DNA from 2 places in the Cryobacterium sp. M23 genome. Region 1 is predicted to be linked to the other one. Evidence: predicted binding sites of a transcription regulator. Region 1 holds the regulator's gene; the other holds the start of a gene.
What was found. The regulator HrcA, encoded in region 1, represses chaperone genes, less so after heat shock. The targets are predictions, from matches to a motif close to TTNGCACTCGNNNNNNNCGAGTGCNAA.

Region 1 (7,128 bases):
TCACGACCATTTTCGAGCCGAACCCCAACCGGGTGAGGAACATCTTCATCTGTTCGGCAGTGGTGTTCTGCGCCTCATCGAGCACGACAAAGGAGGAGTTGAGCGTGCGTCCGCGCATATAGGCGAGCGGGGCCACCTCGATGGTTCCGGCTGCGAGCAGTTTGGGCACGAGTTCCGGGTCCATCATCTCGTTCAGGGCGTCGTACAGGGGGCGCAGGTACGGGTCGATCTTCTCGGTGAGGCTGCCCGGCAGGAAGCCGAGTCGTTCCCCGGCCTCGACGGCCGGGCGGGTGAGGATGATCCGTTCGACCTCCTTGCGCTGCAGCGCCTGCACAGCCTTGGCCATTGCGAGGTAGGTCTTGCCGGTTCCGGCCGGCCCGATCCCGAACACGATGGTGTCGGTGTCGATGGCGTCCACGTATTCCTTCTGCCCGATGGTCTTGGGGCGGATGCTCTTGCCGCGGGAGCTGAGGATGGCCGGGCCCAGACGTTCGGAAGGGCTCGTGGAGCTGTCCTTGTCGAGCATCCGTGAGGAGGTGCTCACCTCGGACTCGGCGAGGTAACGCCCGCCGCGCACCATGAGCAGGAGCTCCTCGATCAGGCGACGCGCCGCCTCGACGTGCTCGGTCTCACCGATGAGGGTGACCTCGTTGCCGCGCACGTGCACGCTGACGCCGGGGTGTTCCTTCTCGACGGCGGCGAGCAGACGGTCGTCGGTGCCGAGCAGGCGCACCATGGCAATGCCGTCGACCGTGATGTGCACCTCGGCCTGGCCCGGCCCGGGCTCACCGGAAACCAAGCGTTCCCTCCCCGAGGGTTCCGCCGGCGGCCTGCGGGGCGAGCAGGTGAGCGTGGACGTGGAAAACGGTCTGCCCGACGCTGGCGCCGGTGTTGAACACGAGCCGGAACTGGCCGTTGGACAGCCGGGCCGCCACAGCATGCGCCACCTCGATGAGTTCGGTCAGCAGCCCGGGGTCTCCGGCCGCGAGCTCGACCACGTTGCTGTACTCGGATGTTTTCGGCGTGATGACGACATGCACGGGCGCCTGCGGGGCGATGTCGGTGAAGGCGATGATCCGTTCGGTTTCGGCGACGATGGTCGCCGGGACCTCGCGCGCGGCGATGCGAGTGAAGATGGACGGTTCTTGGCCGGTGGAAGACATATCTCTATCTTAAGCTCACGCGCTACCAGCGGCCGAGCGTCACGTTCAGGATGGAGAGGGCGGCCGGGCCGGCGGTGGAGGTGCGCAGCACATTGTCGCCCAGGCGCACCCGGGTGGCGCCTGCCTGCTCGAGCAGGGTCAGCTCGGCCGGGGAGATGCCGCCCTCGGGTCCGACGACGAGCAGGATATCCCGGTCGTCGGTCGGCGCCGCCTGCGAGGTCAGCCGTTCGCTCGCGGTGGGCTCCAGCAGCAGCATCCGGGTAGTGCCGGCCAGCTCGGCCAGCATTTTGGTGCTCGCCGGTTCCCCGACCGTGGGCAGCCACGCGCGAATCGACTGTTTCGAGGCCTCGCGCACGATGCTGGACCAGCGATCCCGGCCCTTCTTGATTTTGGCTCCCTCCCAGCGCGTCACGGAGCGGGATGCGGCCCACGGGATCACCCCGTCGATGCCGAGCTCCGTGGCCGCCTGCACAGCCAGTTCGTCCCGGTCTCCCTTGGCGAGAGCCTGGACCAGACGGATGCGCGGCGTCAGCAGCGCGGTCACGGTCACCGTCTCGACGCGCAGGGTCAGCAGCCTCGCATCTGCGTCAACGACGGTGGCGGCGAGCATGAGCCCGGCCCCATTCCCGATCCGCAGGCGCTCGCCCGGGCGCACCCGGCTGACGGTGACCGCGTGCCGGGCCTCGGCGCCGCCGATGCCGACGACCGCCCCCGGCACGCAATCGGCGGCGTGGAGCGCCTCATCGATGAAGAAGTGTGCCATCGACGCCTAGCCGCGAAACCGATCGCGCAGCTTGGCGAAAAGTCCCTGCTGGAAGGCGCTGAGGGCAGGAGCCGGCGCCTTGTGGCGGGCCGCAAAGGCCTCGATCAGCTCCCGCTCCTTGTGGTCGAGACGGGTCGGCGTGACCACGTGCACGCCGACCTTCAGGTCGCCGCGTCCGTTCCCGCGCAGGCGGGTGACGCCGCGGTCCTTGACCGTGATGATCTCGGCGCTCTGCGTGCCCGGCCTGAGCTCGACCTCGATGTCGCCGTCGAGCGCCTTGACGGTCGCGGACCTGCCGAGGATAGCATCCGTCATCGGCACCTCGAGGGTGCAGAGCAGGTCGTCGCCGTCACGGCTGAACACGTCGTGGTGGCGCACCTTCATCTCAAGGTAGAGGTCGCCGTTGGGACCGCCGGCCGGACCTGCCTCGCCGCTGCCGGGCATCTGCAGGCGCAGGCCCGTGTCGACCCCCGCCGGGATGTCGACGGGGACCGTGCGACGCGCTCGCACGCGGCCCTGGCCCTGGCAGGTGACGCAGGGAGTGGCGATGATCGTTCCGTAGCCGCGGCAGGAACCGCAGGGGCTGCTCGTCATGACATTGCCGAGCAGCGACCGCACGGCGCGCTGGATGGTGCCGGTGCCGTGGCAGATGTCGCAGGTGACGGGCGCGGTGCCCGGCTGGCAGCACGTGCCGCTGCAGGTCGCGCACATGATGGCCGTGTCGACCTCGAGCTCCCGGTGCGTGCCGAAGATGATCTCATCGAGGTCGAGGTCGACCCGGATCAGGGCGTCCTGGCCGCGCTCTCGGCGCGACCGAGGCCCGCGGCTGGATCCCCCGCCGCCGAAGAAGGTCTCGAAAATGTCGCCGAAGTTGCCGAAGTTGCCGTCGAAACCGGCGCCTCCGCCGCCGCCCGAGCGGCCGTTGCCGCCACGGTCGTAGTTGTCGCGTTGCTTGACGTCGCTGAGCACGTCGTAGGCGTGCGTGACGGATTTGAAGCGCTCGGATGCATCCGCGCCCGGGTTCACGTCGGGGTGCAGCTGCCGGGCCAGCCTGCGGTAGGCCTTCTTGATCTCGTCGGTCGAGGCGTCGCGGGCAACGCCGAGTACTTCGTAATGGTCAGCCAAAGCTGGCTCTCCTAGGTCTGTTCTGAAATGTGGTGTTCCGCCGGCTTCTGGGCCGAGGGGAACTGGTCAATTCTCGCCGAGAAGGCGTGAAAGGTAGCGGGCGACCGCACGGACGGCCGCCATGTTGTTCGAGTAATCCATCCGAGTGGGGCCGAGCACGCCGAGGCGCGCCAGGTTGCCGCCCTGCGAGGAGTAGCCGCTGGTGAGCACGGATGTCTCGGCCAGACCGAACGAAGCATTCTCCCGGCCGATACTGACGGACACGCCGTGCTGGTCAGAGGCCATCTCGCCGAACAGCCGCAGAAGCACGACCTGTTCCTCGATGGCCTCGAGCACCGGGAAAATGCTGCCGGTGAAGTCTTCCTCGGTGCGCACGAGGTTGGCGGCGCCGGCCATCACGAGCCGGTCCTGCCTGTTCGCGCCGACCTGGTCCCGCAGGGTGCCGGTGATCAGATCCACCGCCTCCTGCTGCTCAATCGGGCCGAGGCCGGAGCCGGCGGTGAGAGAGCTGCCGGTAAGGGTGCTGGCGGCCTCGCTCATGCCGAGCCCGACCAGGGCAGAATTCAACCGGGTGCGCAGTTCGATCAGAACGGGTTCAGCCAGAGGCCGGGGCAGGTCGACGACGCGTTGCTCGACCCGTCCGGCATCCGTGATCAGAACCGACAGGAGGCGAGTCTCGGACAGGGGCACCAGTTCGATGTGGCGCACCTTCGCGCGGGACAGCGACGGATACTGCACCAGGGCGACCTGATGGGTGAGCTGCGAGAGCAGCCGCACGCTGCGGGCCAGCACCTCGTCGAGGTCGGCCGACTGACCGAGGAACGTCTCGATGGCTTGGCGCTGCGCCGCCGAGAGCGGGCGCAGATCGGCGAGGTGGTCGACGAACAGACGGTAACCCTTATCGGTGGGGATGCGGCCCGACGAGGTGTGCGGAGCCGCGATCAACTCTTCCTCTTCGAGCAGGGCCATGTCGTTGCGGATCGTGGCCGCCGAGACCCCGAAGGAATGCCGGTCGACGATAGATTTGGAACCGACGGGTTCGCGGGAGGCTACATAGTCCTGAACGATCACACGCAGGACTTCGAGACTGCGATCGGACACCATGGCGCTCGCCTCCTCCCAGCGTCGCGAGTGCAGCATCGATTGGCACTCGCGGTATGTGACTGCCAATCATACCGCGACCGGCTGGGCTTACCCATTGCTCCCCAATGTTGGGGCGCAGTAACTTAGGCATGTAGCACCTCTTCCCCGGTGCACTGAAAGGCATGATCATGAGTAATTTCACTGGTCCCGGACCCGATGATCCGTACCAGGGCCAACGGCCGCCGCAACCGCCCTACCAGCCTGCCGCCCCGGGACCGTCGGCACCCCTGACGGAGGCGGATGACCGCCAATGGGCGTCCCTCGCACATCTGGGCGGGATCCTCATGTTCGTGCCGTCCCTGGTGCTGTGGCTGCTCTTCAAGGACCGCGGACCTCTGACCAGCGTCGAGGCGAAGGAAGCGCTCAACTTTCAGATCACGCTTCTGATCGGCTACTTCGCGATCAACTTTTTTGCGACGGTCATCGGCTTCCTCACATTCGGCATCGGCGGCGTCATCGGCGGTCTCGCCTGGGTGCTGTACATCCTCGGTGTTGTCTTCTCGGTGCTCGGCTACCTCCAGGCGAAGGACGGCAACCACTACCGGTACCCGTTCGCCCTGCGCCTGATCAAGTAGCCCGGCGCACTCGGTTTTTCTTCAGAAGGAGCACCAATGACCAATTCCACCCCACCGCCGCCCGCCAACCCGAACCAGGCTCCCACCCCGATGAACCCGGCCGACGAAAAACTGTGGGCCACCCTCGTGCACGTCGGCGGCATTCTGTTCTATTTCGTGCCGGCCCTGATCGGCTACATCGTGCTCAAGGACCGCGGCCCGTTCATCCGGGCGCACACCGCGACCGCACTGAACTTCCAGCTCACGCTCCTGATCGCCTACGCGGTCGGCGGCGTCCTGACGATCATCCTCGTCGGCTACCTCGTTCTCCTGGCTGCCTCCGTTCTGATGGTCGTGTTCGGCATCTTGGCCGCTTTGGCCGCAAACCGGGGCGAGTACTACACGTATCCGCTGTCGATCAAGTTCGTGAACTGAGTTCAGTCGGCAAGCAGGCGGCGCACGACGGCATCCGCCAGGAGGCGTCCTCTGAGGGTCAGTTCGATCGAGCCGAAGAGGGCTGCTTTCGCGTCGATGAGTTCGTCGGCGATGAGTCCCGCCACCTCGTGGCGCCTGAGCGGGCTGAGCGAGTCGATGGGGATACCCTCGCGGATTCGGGTGAGCAAGAGCACCCGCTCCACCTCCTGAGTGGCCGCATCGAGGGTCTCCCGCCCGGCGGCCGGTGAGTCGCCGGCGCGAATCCGATCGCCGTAGGCCGACGGATGCTTGACGTTCCACCAGCGCACCCCACCGATGTGGCTGTGGGCTCCGGGCCCCACACCCCACCAGTCCTGGCTGCGCCAGTAGGCGAGGTTGTGGCGCGAGCGGTGCGCGTCATCCGTCGCCCAGTTGCTGACCTCATACCAGCCGTAGCCTGCCGAGGACAGTAGGTCGTCGGCCAGCTCATAGAACTCGGCCTGAACGTCGTCATCGACAGGGGCCAGTTCGCCGCGCTTGATCTGGCGGGCCAGCTTGGTGCCCTCCTCGACGATAAGCGAGTAGGCGCTGACGTGGGTGGGAGCCTGCCGGATGGCGTGCTCGAGGCTGGTGCGCCAATCGACGAGGGTCTCCCCCGGTGTGCCGTAGATCAGGTCGAGGGACACGTCGAGGCCGGCCTCGCGCGCCCACTGCACCACAAGCGGCACCCGCTCGGGGTCGTGGGTGCGCTCGAGGGTGGCCAGCACGCTCGGTACCGCGGACTGCATGCCGAAGGATACCCGGGTGAAGCCGGACTCGGCGAGGCGGCCGAGGTAGGCGGCGTCGACGGAGTCGGGGTTCGCCTCGGTGGTCACCTCGGCGCCGGGTGCGATCCCCCAGGTGGAGCGCACGGCCTCCAGCATCCGCACCAGGTCGTCGGCCGGGAGCAGGGTGGGGGTGCCGCCGCCGAAGAAGACGGTCGCCGCCTGGCGGGCGGGCACGCCCGACTGAGTCAGGATCCGGCCGGCCGACTGGACCTCGGTGATCGCCTGGCCGGCATAGTCATGCTGGCTTGCGCCGCGCAACTCGGTGGCGGTATAGGTGTTGAAGTCGCAGTAGCCGCAGCGGACCCGGCAGAACGGCACGTGCAGGTAGACGCCGAAATCGCGCTGGGCAGCTCCCACGGCGGCCGAGGCCGGCAGCAGTCCGTCGCTGGGTGCGGGGTCGCCGAGGGGAAGGGCACTGCCCATGCGGTTAGACCGCGCCGATCGGATGCAGCGCGCGTAGGTACCGTGCTGTGATTTTGGCCTGTTGCCGCCGCACGAACGGCCAGCCCAGCCGGTAGAACCAGGTGCCGGGGCGGGAGAAGGCGCGGATGGTCAGCCAGACCGAGTCGTCCTCGCGTCTGTCGACGATGAACGATTCCTCGCCGCTGGCCGGGTGCCCGGCCATGGTGCCGTACGCGAAGCCGAGGCGGTCGGGTTCGTCGATCACGTAGACCACGCGCACGGGGGCGTCGATGGTGAAGGGGCCTAACTTGGTCGTGAGGTGCGCGGACATGCCGTTGACGATGTAGGGCGTGCCGTCCTCGGCGAAGACGGCCTCGTCCGGCTCGGGCTTCTGGTCGCGGGCGGCCTGGCCGTCGGCGTCGAAGACGAGTCCCGTGTACTGCTGGCCGGTGCCGTCCAGCAGGTCGGTGACGGTCATTCCGCTCCCCCGCTGCACGCCCCAGGTCATCAGCGACTTCGAGGCCAGCTGGAAGCGCTCCTCACCGCTGCCGAGGCGCACGGTGCGCTCGAGGGGCCGGTAGCCCTTGGGTGGGAACCGGAGCAGGTCCGGGGCGAGGGTGCCGCCGATGGACGCGTAGGTGACGGCGGTATCGGTGAAGGTGGCGCGGCGCATCCGTCTACTTCTTCTTCGGGGGCTCGTCACCGGACAGGGCGGCGATGAACGCCTCCTGGGGAAC
Region 2 (7,128 bases), on a different contig from region 1:
ACCTTGGCTTGGTCGAACGTGATCAGGGCGATCGCGTCGGGGTTGGCGGCAGTCACTTCGGAGATCTGAGCGGCGAAGTTGGAGTCACCCTCGTTGAACAGGGACGTGGCGACGACCTCGCCGCCCGCAGCCTCAAAGGCGGTCGTGGTGGACTCGGCCAGGCCGGTGCCGTACGAGTCGTTGAGCACGATCAGGCCGAGGGTGCTGTTGCCGTCGTCGGCGATCTGGGTGCCCAGGACTTCACCCTGCAGCAGGTCGGACGGGGCGGTGCGCCAGTAGAGGTCCTTGTCGGCGTACTTCGTGAAGTCCGCCGAGGTGTTGGCCGGGGAGAACTGCACGACGCCCGCGCCGGTGATCTGGTCGATCACGGTCTTGGAGACGCCGGAGGATGCCGCGCCGATGATGGCGGAAACCTTCTGCGAGAGAAGGTCGGTCACCGAACCGGTCGCGGTGTCCGTCGTGGTGTCGCCGGAGTCACGGAAGATGGCCTCAACGGTCAAGCCGAGGTTCGCGTCGTTGATGTCCTTGACGGCCAGGGCGACGCCGGCTTCTTCGGGCGGGCCGAGGAAGGCCAGGGCACCACTCTGGGGAAGGATGGTGCCGATCTTCAGGGTCAGGTCGCGGTCGCCGGCCGTGATGGCCTGGGCGTCTCCGCTCGCGGCGGGGGCTTCCGATGCAGCCGGCTCAGCGGTGTTGCTGCTGCAGCCGGTGAGCAGAAGTGCACTGACGCCCACCAGGGCGACTCCAGTGACGACTGCCCGAACTGAACGGGAGGCCGAGGCCTTCGCGAATACGCTCATGTTGCTCCTTGGGACTAGGAATGAGAAATGACAGCGGTCGATTGACTGCCGTTCTGTCACATTATTGACAGGAATCGCGCGAAACAAGAAAACCGTGTTACATCCGTGTAACGCAGACCAAATCGTTACGATCGGCGGCCGGTGACGCCCTGATAGGCGATCTGTTGCGCATCGGCCAGCGCGGCCGCACATTCTCCCCAGGATGCGCAGGCGAACGCCCCGGTACTGACCTGGTCGAGAGCGGGCCTGATCGACGCCGCACCGTCGTCTCCGGCCCGTGCTGCGGCCAGGGCGCTCAGGACGACTCCGTCATAGGCTTCACCGCCGCCGGCAGTGTCGACCAGCCCTGGATCGAGGGTGCGCAGGCGCGCAGCGAAGCCGTCACTGGCGGCCAGCGGCGTGCCCCCGTTCGCGAAGTCGCCGAGCCACAGCAGTACCACCGGCGCCGCCGCGACGGTGGCGGCCAGATCGCCCGGCATAGGAACGGAGGCGTCCCACAGCACGACGTCGACGCCACGGGCCAACAAGTCGGTCAGCGACGTCGCCGGGTCGACGGCGGAGTCGCGGTGGATGATCTCGATCGGAGTGCCGAGAATGCGGCCCTGCTCGGTGATCTCGCGGGCGGCCAGTTCGGAGCCGGCCACCTGTGCCGCACCACTGGCCGCCGACGGGCCCGTCATGGGGAACAGGGTTCCGAGGCGCACGGTCCCGTCACCGGACGGAGCCAGCACGACGGACGCGGCGGCAGCGGGCTCGACTACGGGCGGCGCGACCTCAGCCCTACATCCGGACAGCAGGAGCACGCAGGCGAGCGCCCCGACGAGGAGGACGGGCAGGGAAGTCGACGCAGTGCGCATCCGGTGTCCTTTCACGTACGAAGTGCGTCCCTGAGCGTAGCGGGGCTCAGACCGGTTCAAGGGACGCACGCCGGGGCGCGCGTCCGGTGAGGACCATGTCGGTCGTGAGAAGGACCAGCGCCACCCAGACCAGTGCGAAACCGACCCAGCGCTCGGGCGGCATGGGCTCGAGCAGCACGAAGACGCCGACCAGGAACTGCAGGATCGGAGCGAAGTACTGGATCAGACCCATGTAGGTCAGAGGCAGGCGCCGGGCCGCGGCGGCGAAGAACAACAGCGGCACGGCGGTCACAACACCTGCTGCCAGCAGCCCCACGGTATGCCAGGTGGACACGCTTCCAAAGGTGAGACCGGAGGCGGCGGCCACCACCATCAGCTGCACCACGGCGATGGGTGCGAGCCAGACCGTTTCCAGGGTGAGTCCGGCGACAGCATCGACGTCACGGCCGACCCTTTTCTTGATCAAACCGTAGAATCCGAACGAGAACGCGAGGATGAGTGACACCCACGGCAGCGAGCCGTAGCCGACGGTGAGCACGACGACGGCCCCGAGGCTGATTCCCACGGCTACCCACTGCAGCGGGCGCAGCCGCTCGCGCAGCAGAATGACGCCGAGGAACACGGTCACGATCGGGTTGATGAAGTAGCCGAGGGCTGCCTCGACCACGTGGCCGCTGAGGGCGGCGAAGACGTAGGTCTGCCAGTTGACGAAGATCAGGAGGCCGGCCAGACCCATGGTGAACACGATGCGGGGCCTCCGCAGCAGCGCGAGGAGGGACTTCCACTTGCGCGTGACCGTGATCAGCAATGCGCAGAACACCAGGGAGAAGAGAACCCGCCAGGCCACGATCTCGAAGGCACCACTGGGCGCGAGGAGCAGAAAGTAGAGCGGCAGCGCGCCCCAGAGGGCGTAGGCGAGGACCGCGTAGATCAGTCCCTTGCTCTGCTCCGACCGCGCCGGGCGGGCCGCGCGGATTCTCCCGCGTGAAAGAGGGTCTTGCGCCACAGCGGACCTTTCTTAACGACGAATCCCGGATGGCCAGGGCCATCCGGGATTCTACCGTTAGGTGGGTGTGGCTAGCGAACGACGACTGCGAGCACGTCGCGGGCCGACAGGACGAGGAGGTCCTCACCACCGAACTTGACTTCGGTTCCACCGTACTTGGAGTAGATCACCTTGTCGCCGACGGCGACGTCGAGTGGAATGCGGTTGCCGTTGTCGTCAATGCGGCCGGGGCCGACTGCGACAACTTCGCCCTCCTGGGGCTTTTCCTTGGCGGTGTCAGGAATGACCAGACCTGATGCGGTGGTCTGCTCTGCGTCGACCTGCTTGATGACGATGCGATCCTCGAGCGGCTTGATGGAGACCGACACGGTTGACCTCTTTCTTAGCTAAGACATAGTTAGCAGACTCACAGCGAGAGTGCCAAGACGAGTTTAGGGCGCATCTGGCACTCACGCAACGTGAGTGCCAGATGCGTCGTGTTGATAGGTTTGCACGATGGAACGCTCAGAGCTCGTCGAGCTGTTATCGCCGGGCGGTTTGCGCCTGCTGGACTCGTTGCCGCCGTACGACGCGGCCGCCGACGTCGTGCGGGCGGTGAGCGAACTCCGCAAGGCCGGACACAGCCCCGACCTGGTCACCGCGGTGCTCAGCCAGTCCCGGCTCCGAGCCAGGGCCGTGCCCAAGTTCGGCGAGTTCGCAGGCCGCATGCTGTTTACGGAGGCCGGCCTCGAGCAGGCCACCCGGCTGCGGGTGGCGGCGCTGCACGCCGGCCGCTTCGCGGGCGCGTCCCTGAACCGGGTCGTCGACCTCGGCTGCGGCATCGGAGGCGACGCCATGGCACTGGCCGCCATGGACCTCACGGTGACGGGGGTGGACGCCGACGAGGTGACCGCGACCGTCGCCAGCTACAACCTGGCTCCGTTCGAGAACGCGAGCGTGCTGCACTCGTCCGCGGAAGACGTCGACCTGGCCGGCTTCGACGCCGCCTGGCTCGACCCGGCCCGGCGCACCGCCGGGCACTCCAACACCTCGCGCCTGACCCGGCCGGAGGACTACTCCCCGCACCTCGATTTTGTCTTCGGTCTCAGTGAGCGGATGCCCGTCGGCGTCAAGCTCGGGCCGGGCCACGACCGCGAGCTGATCCCCGCGGAGGCCGAGTCGCAGTGGGTCTCCGTGGACGGCAAGCTCGTGGAGATGGGGCTGTGGTTCGGAGCACTGGCGCGCGCCGGCATCCGTCGTTCCGCCCTGCTGCTCAGCCGGACCGGGATCCACGAACTGACCGCGCCCCACGACAGCACGGATGCCCCGGTGGGAGTGCTGGGCGACTACCTGTACGAGCCGGACGGCGCGATCATCCGTGCCCGTCTGATCGGGGACCTGGCCCGGTCGCTCGACGCGTCAATGCTGAGCAAGGGGATCGCGTACCTCACCTCCGAGACCCTGCAACGCACGCCCTTCGCCACCGCATTCCGGGTGCTCGAGGTGCTGCCGGTCGACGAGAAGAAGCTGCGGCTGGCCCTACAGGAACGCCGCATCGGCACTCTCGAGATCAAGAAACGCGGCGTGGACGTCGACCCGGCCACCCTGCGCACCAGACTGAAGCTCAAGGGCCCCGAGTCGGCGACGCTCGTGCTCACCCGGGCCGTCGGCCACCGGGTGGCTCTGCTGGTGGAGCGGATTCCGCCACTCGACTGAGGCCAGCGGCGGAGGACAGCGCGGCTCAGCCGGGCACGACCGTCAGCACCTGCGTGACGATCAACACCCACCCGACCGCGAGGACCAGCCCGGCCAGCCCGGTCCACAGCCCGTAGGCCCACGCGGTGCCGGCACGGCGCTCGGTCACGCGGGCCATCACGGCCAGCACGACCGCGGCCAGGGAGAGCGCCGCACCCCAGACGCCGAAGACCGCGATCAGCAGCCCCAGCAGCCCGAAGACGAGCGATGCGATGGACAGCCCGCTCCGGCCTGCCTGCGCGGTCAGCTCGCTGTCGGTGTAGACGTACGGCACCCAGTCGGTGGGGGCTGTGATGGTCGACGCGTAGTCCAGCTCCCCCGGAGCGGGCGCCGGAGGCCGGGTGAGGTCGACCCGGAAGTCATCGTTGCGGGACCAGTCCCGTTCCTCCCCAACCATCCCTGCTGCTATCTTCCGCTCAGTACGACGAGGTGGGGATGGTGGCGAAGAAGACAGACCAGATCACGATACTGACCAGTGCCAGACCGACGCCGATGAACCCCGTGATCAGCCCGGTCAGCCAGAAACCCCTCGCCTGCGGCTCCTTCGACTTACCGAGGAAGCCCAGGACGACCGCGGCGGCGGGGATGAACAGTCCGAGGATGCCACCCACAATCGGGAGGAACACGATCGGCGAGCCGAGCACGCCGATAACGCCGGCGACCAGCGCCAAGATGCTGAGAATCGGCTGCTTCGCGGCGACCGCACCGTTGGGCGACGAATACGCGTCGCCATAGGCAGGCGCCTGGGTCATCGTCGGGGCGACGTAGCCGGGCGGCGGGGTCGCGGCGCCGTAGGCGGGCGGGACGGAGGCCGGCGGGGTCGGGCCGTTGTACGCCGGCGGGGCGGCGGACGCCCCCTGCTCGTCGCGCGGGATATCGGGGACCTGCGGCACGTCAGGCACCTGCGGTACGCCGGGCACCTGGGGCACGTCAGGCACGCGGGGCACGTCAGGGTTGCTGGGGTTGTTGGAATCGCTCATGCGAATTCATTCCTTTCCGGACGACGGGGTGGCGTCGCTGGTTGCATATCGGGTCACGGGTCATCGACGCGCAGGGTTTCTGCCCGTGGCCATCGGGTCAGTTGGTATTGAGCAGGGTCGGGTCGTTCGCGATCGCGATCATCAACGGGATCAGCAGGACGACGGCCAGGAGCTGAGCCGCCAGGCCGGCGTAGCCGACAATGAGGCCGGCAATCGCGAGTCCCCGTCCCTTTTCTCCGGTCTTCCCGATCTGGCTCAGACCGATGTGGCCGGTGATGATGCCGACCAGGGAGATCCCGAGCACCGAGGTCACGAGCGACACGATGGACAGCACGTTGTACTTCTCGGACGGGCCCTGCGGCGCGTAGGACTGGGGGTAGCCCGGCTGGGCGTAGGCCGGAGCGGCCTGCGCCGCCGGCGGCTGGAACATGGGCGGGTTAACCGGCGGCTCGTTGGGGTCGGTCATGTCGATTGCTCCTTCGGGAATGGTGCATCTGGGCTGCCGATCTGGCTCCCAGTCGGACAAGGTGTTGATCGCACGAACAAACGTCGCCTGCCGAAGCCAGAATACCCGTCCGGTGGCGAAATACCGGTGGGAGGGGGTTTCAGACCTGGATCTCGGAGACCGGAAGAGTGGAGTCCGCCCCGAACTCCAGTGACGAAGGCGCATGCCCGGCCATGATCAGCTGCGCCCCGAGGGCCGCGATCATGGCGCCGTTGTCGGTGCAGAGCGACAAAGGCGGGATGCGCAGGGCGATGCCGGCGGCATCCGTGCGCTCCTGGGCCACCTGACGCAGCCGGGCGTTGGCGATCACGCCGCCCCCGAGCAGGAGCCTCGGCACACCGAGGTCGACGCAGGCCGCGACGGACTTGGTCAGGAGGATGTCGACGACCGCCTCTCGGAAACTGGCGGCCACGTCGGCCAGCGGCACCGGCTCATCCGCGTCGCGTCTCTGCTCGACCCAGCGCGCGACCGAGGTCTTGAGCCCGGAGAACGAGAAGTCGTACCGGTGTTTCGCCATGTCCTTGGTCTGGCTGAGACCGCGGGGGAAACGGATGGCGGCGGGATTGCCTTCCCGCGCGGCCCGGTCGATCTGGGGTCCGCCCGGGTAGGGCAGGCCGAGCAGGCGGGCCACCTTGTCGAAGGCCTCGCCGGCCGCGTCGTCGATGGTCTCGCCGAGCAGTTCGACGTCGGAGACCAGATCGCGCACCAGCAGCAGTGAGGTGTGACCGCCGCTGACGAGGAGTGCAACGGTGGGGTATTCCAGCGGCTTCGTGGAGTCGTCTGCGCCGAGTCGAAGCACATCGGCCCCGACGTGACCGACGAGGTGGTTGACCGCGTAGATCGGTTTGCCGAGCGAGATGGCGAGTGCCTTGGCCGCGCCGACCCCGACCATGAGCGCGCCGGCCAGACCGGGGCCGCAGGTCACGGCCACCGCATCGATGTCCTCCAAACGGATGCCGGCCTCCAGCGCGGCCGCCCGGATCGCCGGAACGAGCTCCTCAAGATGTGCGCGCGCGGCCACCTCCGGCACGACTCCGCCGTAGCGGGCGTGTTCGTCCATCGACGACGCGATCGTGTTGGAGAGCAGGGTGGTTCCGCGCACGATTCCGATTCCGGTCTCGTCGCAGGAGGTCTCGATGCCGAGCACGAGCGGGTTGGCGCGGTTCTGCGCGGTCATCGCGTTCAGGGTGGTCATTCGGTGGCCTCCAGTGCGGCCTCTGCCGGTGTCATCTGCATCTCGGCGTCA

Region 2: a site for HrcA is predicted at 3,106-3,132, ahead of groES (co-chaperone GroES). Genes of this name have one in related genera too.

Annotation. Positions count from the first base shown of each region.
Region 1 is NZ_PJJV01000053.1:12,967-20,094, reverse strand. Features, by position in the region: gene CXY82_RS03380 (PhoH family protein) at 1-736, opposite strand, end outside; gene CXY82_RS03375 (HIT domain-containing protein) at 786-1,163, opposite strand; gene CXY82_RS03370 (16S rRNA (uracil(1498)-N(3))-methyltransferase) at 1,186-1,926, opposite strand; gene dnaJ (molecular chaperone DnaJ) at 1,933-3,051, opposite strand; gene hrcA (heat-inducible transcriptional repressor HrcA) at 3,118-4,155, opposite strand; gene CXY82_RS03355 (DUF4870 domain-containing protein) at 4,323-4,769, shown strand; gene CXY82_RS03350 (DUF4870 domain-containing protein) at 4,806-5,183, shown strand; gene hemW (radical SAM family heme chaperone HemW) at 5,186-6,412, opposite strand; gene CXY82_RS03340 (DUF1990 family protein) at 6,417-7,064, opposite strand; gene lepA (translation elongation factor 4) at 7,069-7,128, opposite strand, start outside.
Region 2 is NZ_PJJV01000082.1:97,055-104,182, reverse strand. Features, by position in the region: gene CXY82_RS16040 (ABC transporter substrate-binding protein) at 1-800, opposite strand, end outside; gene CXY82_RS16035 (ABC transporter substrate-binding protein) at 926-1,657, opposite strand; gene rarD (EamA family transporter RarD) at 1,704-2,633, opposite strand; gene groES (co-chaperone GroES) at 2,735-3,031, opposite strand; gene CXY82_RS16020 (methyltransferase domain-containing protein) at 3,159-4,358, shown strand; gene CXY82_RS16015 (DUF4190 domain-containing protein) at 4,384-4,794, opposite strand; gene CXY82_RS16010 (DUF4190 domain-containing protein) at 4,814-5,377, opposite strand; gene CXY82_RS17440 (DUF4190 domain-containing protein) at 5,475-5,843, opposite strand; gene tsaD (tRNA (adenosine(37)-N6)-threonylcarbamoyltransferase complex transferase subunit TsaD) at 5,983-7,077, opposite strand; gene rimI (ribosomal protein S18-alanine N-acetyltransferase) at 7,074-7,128, opposite strand, start outside.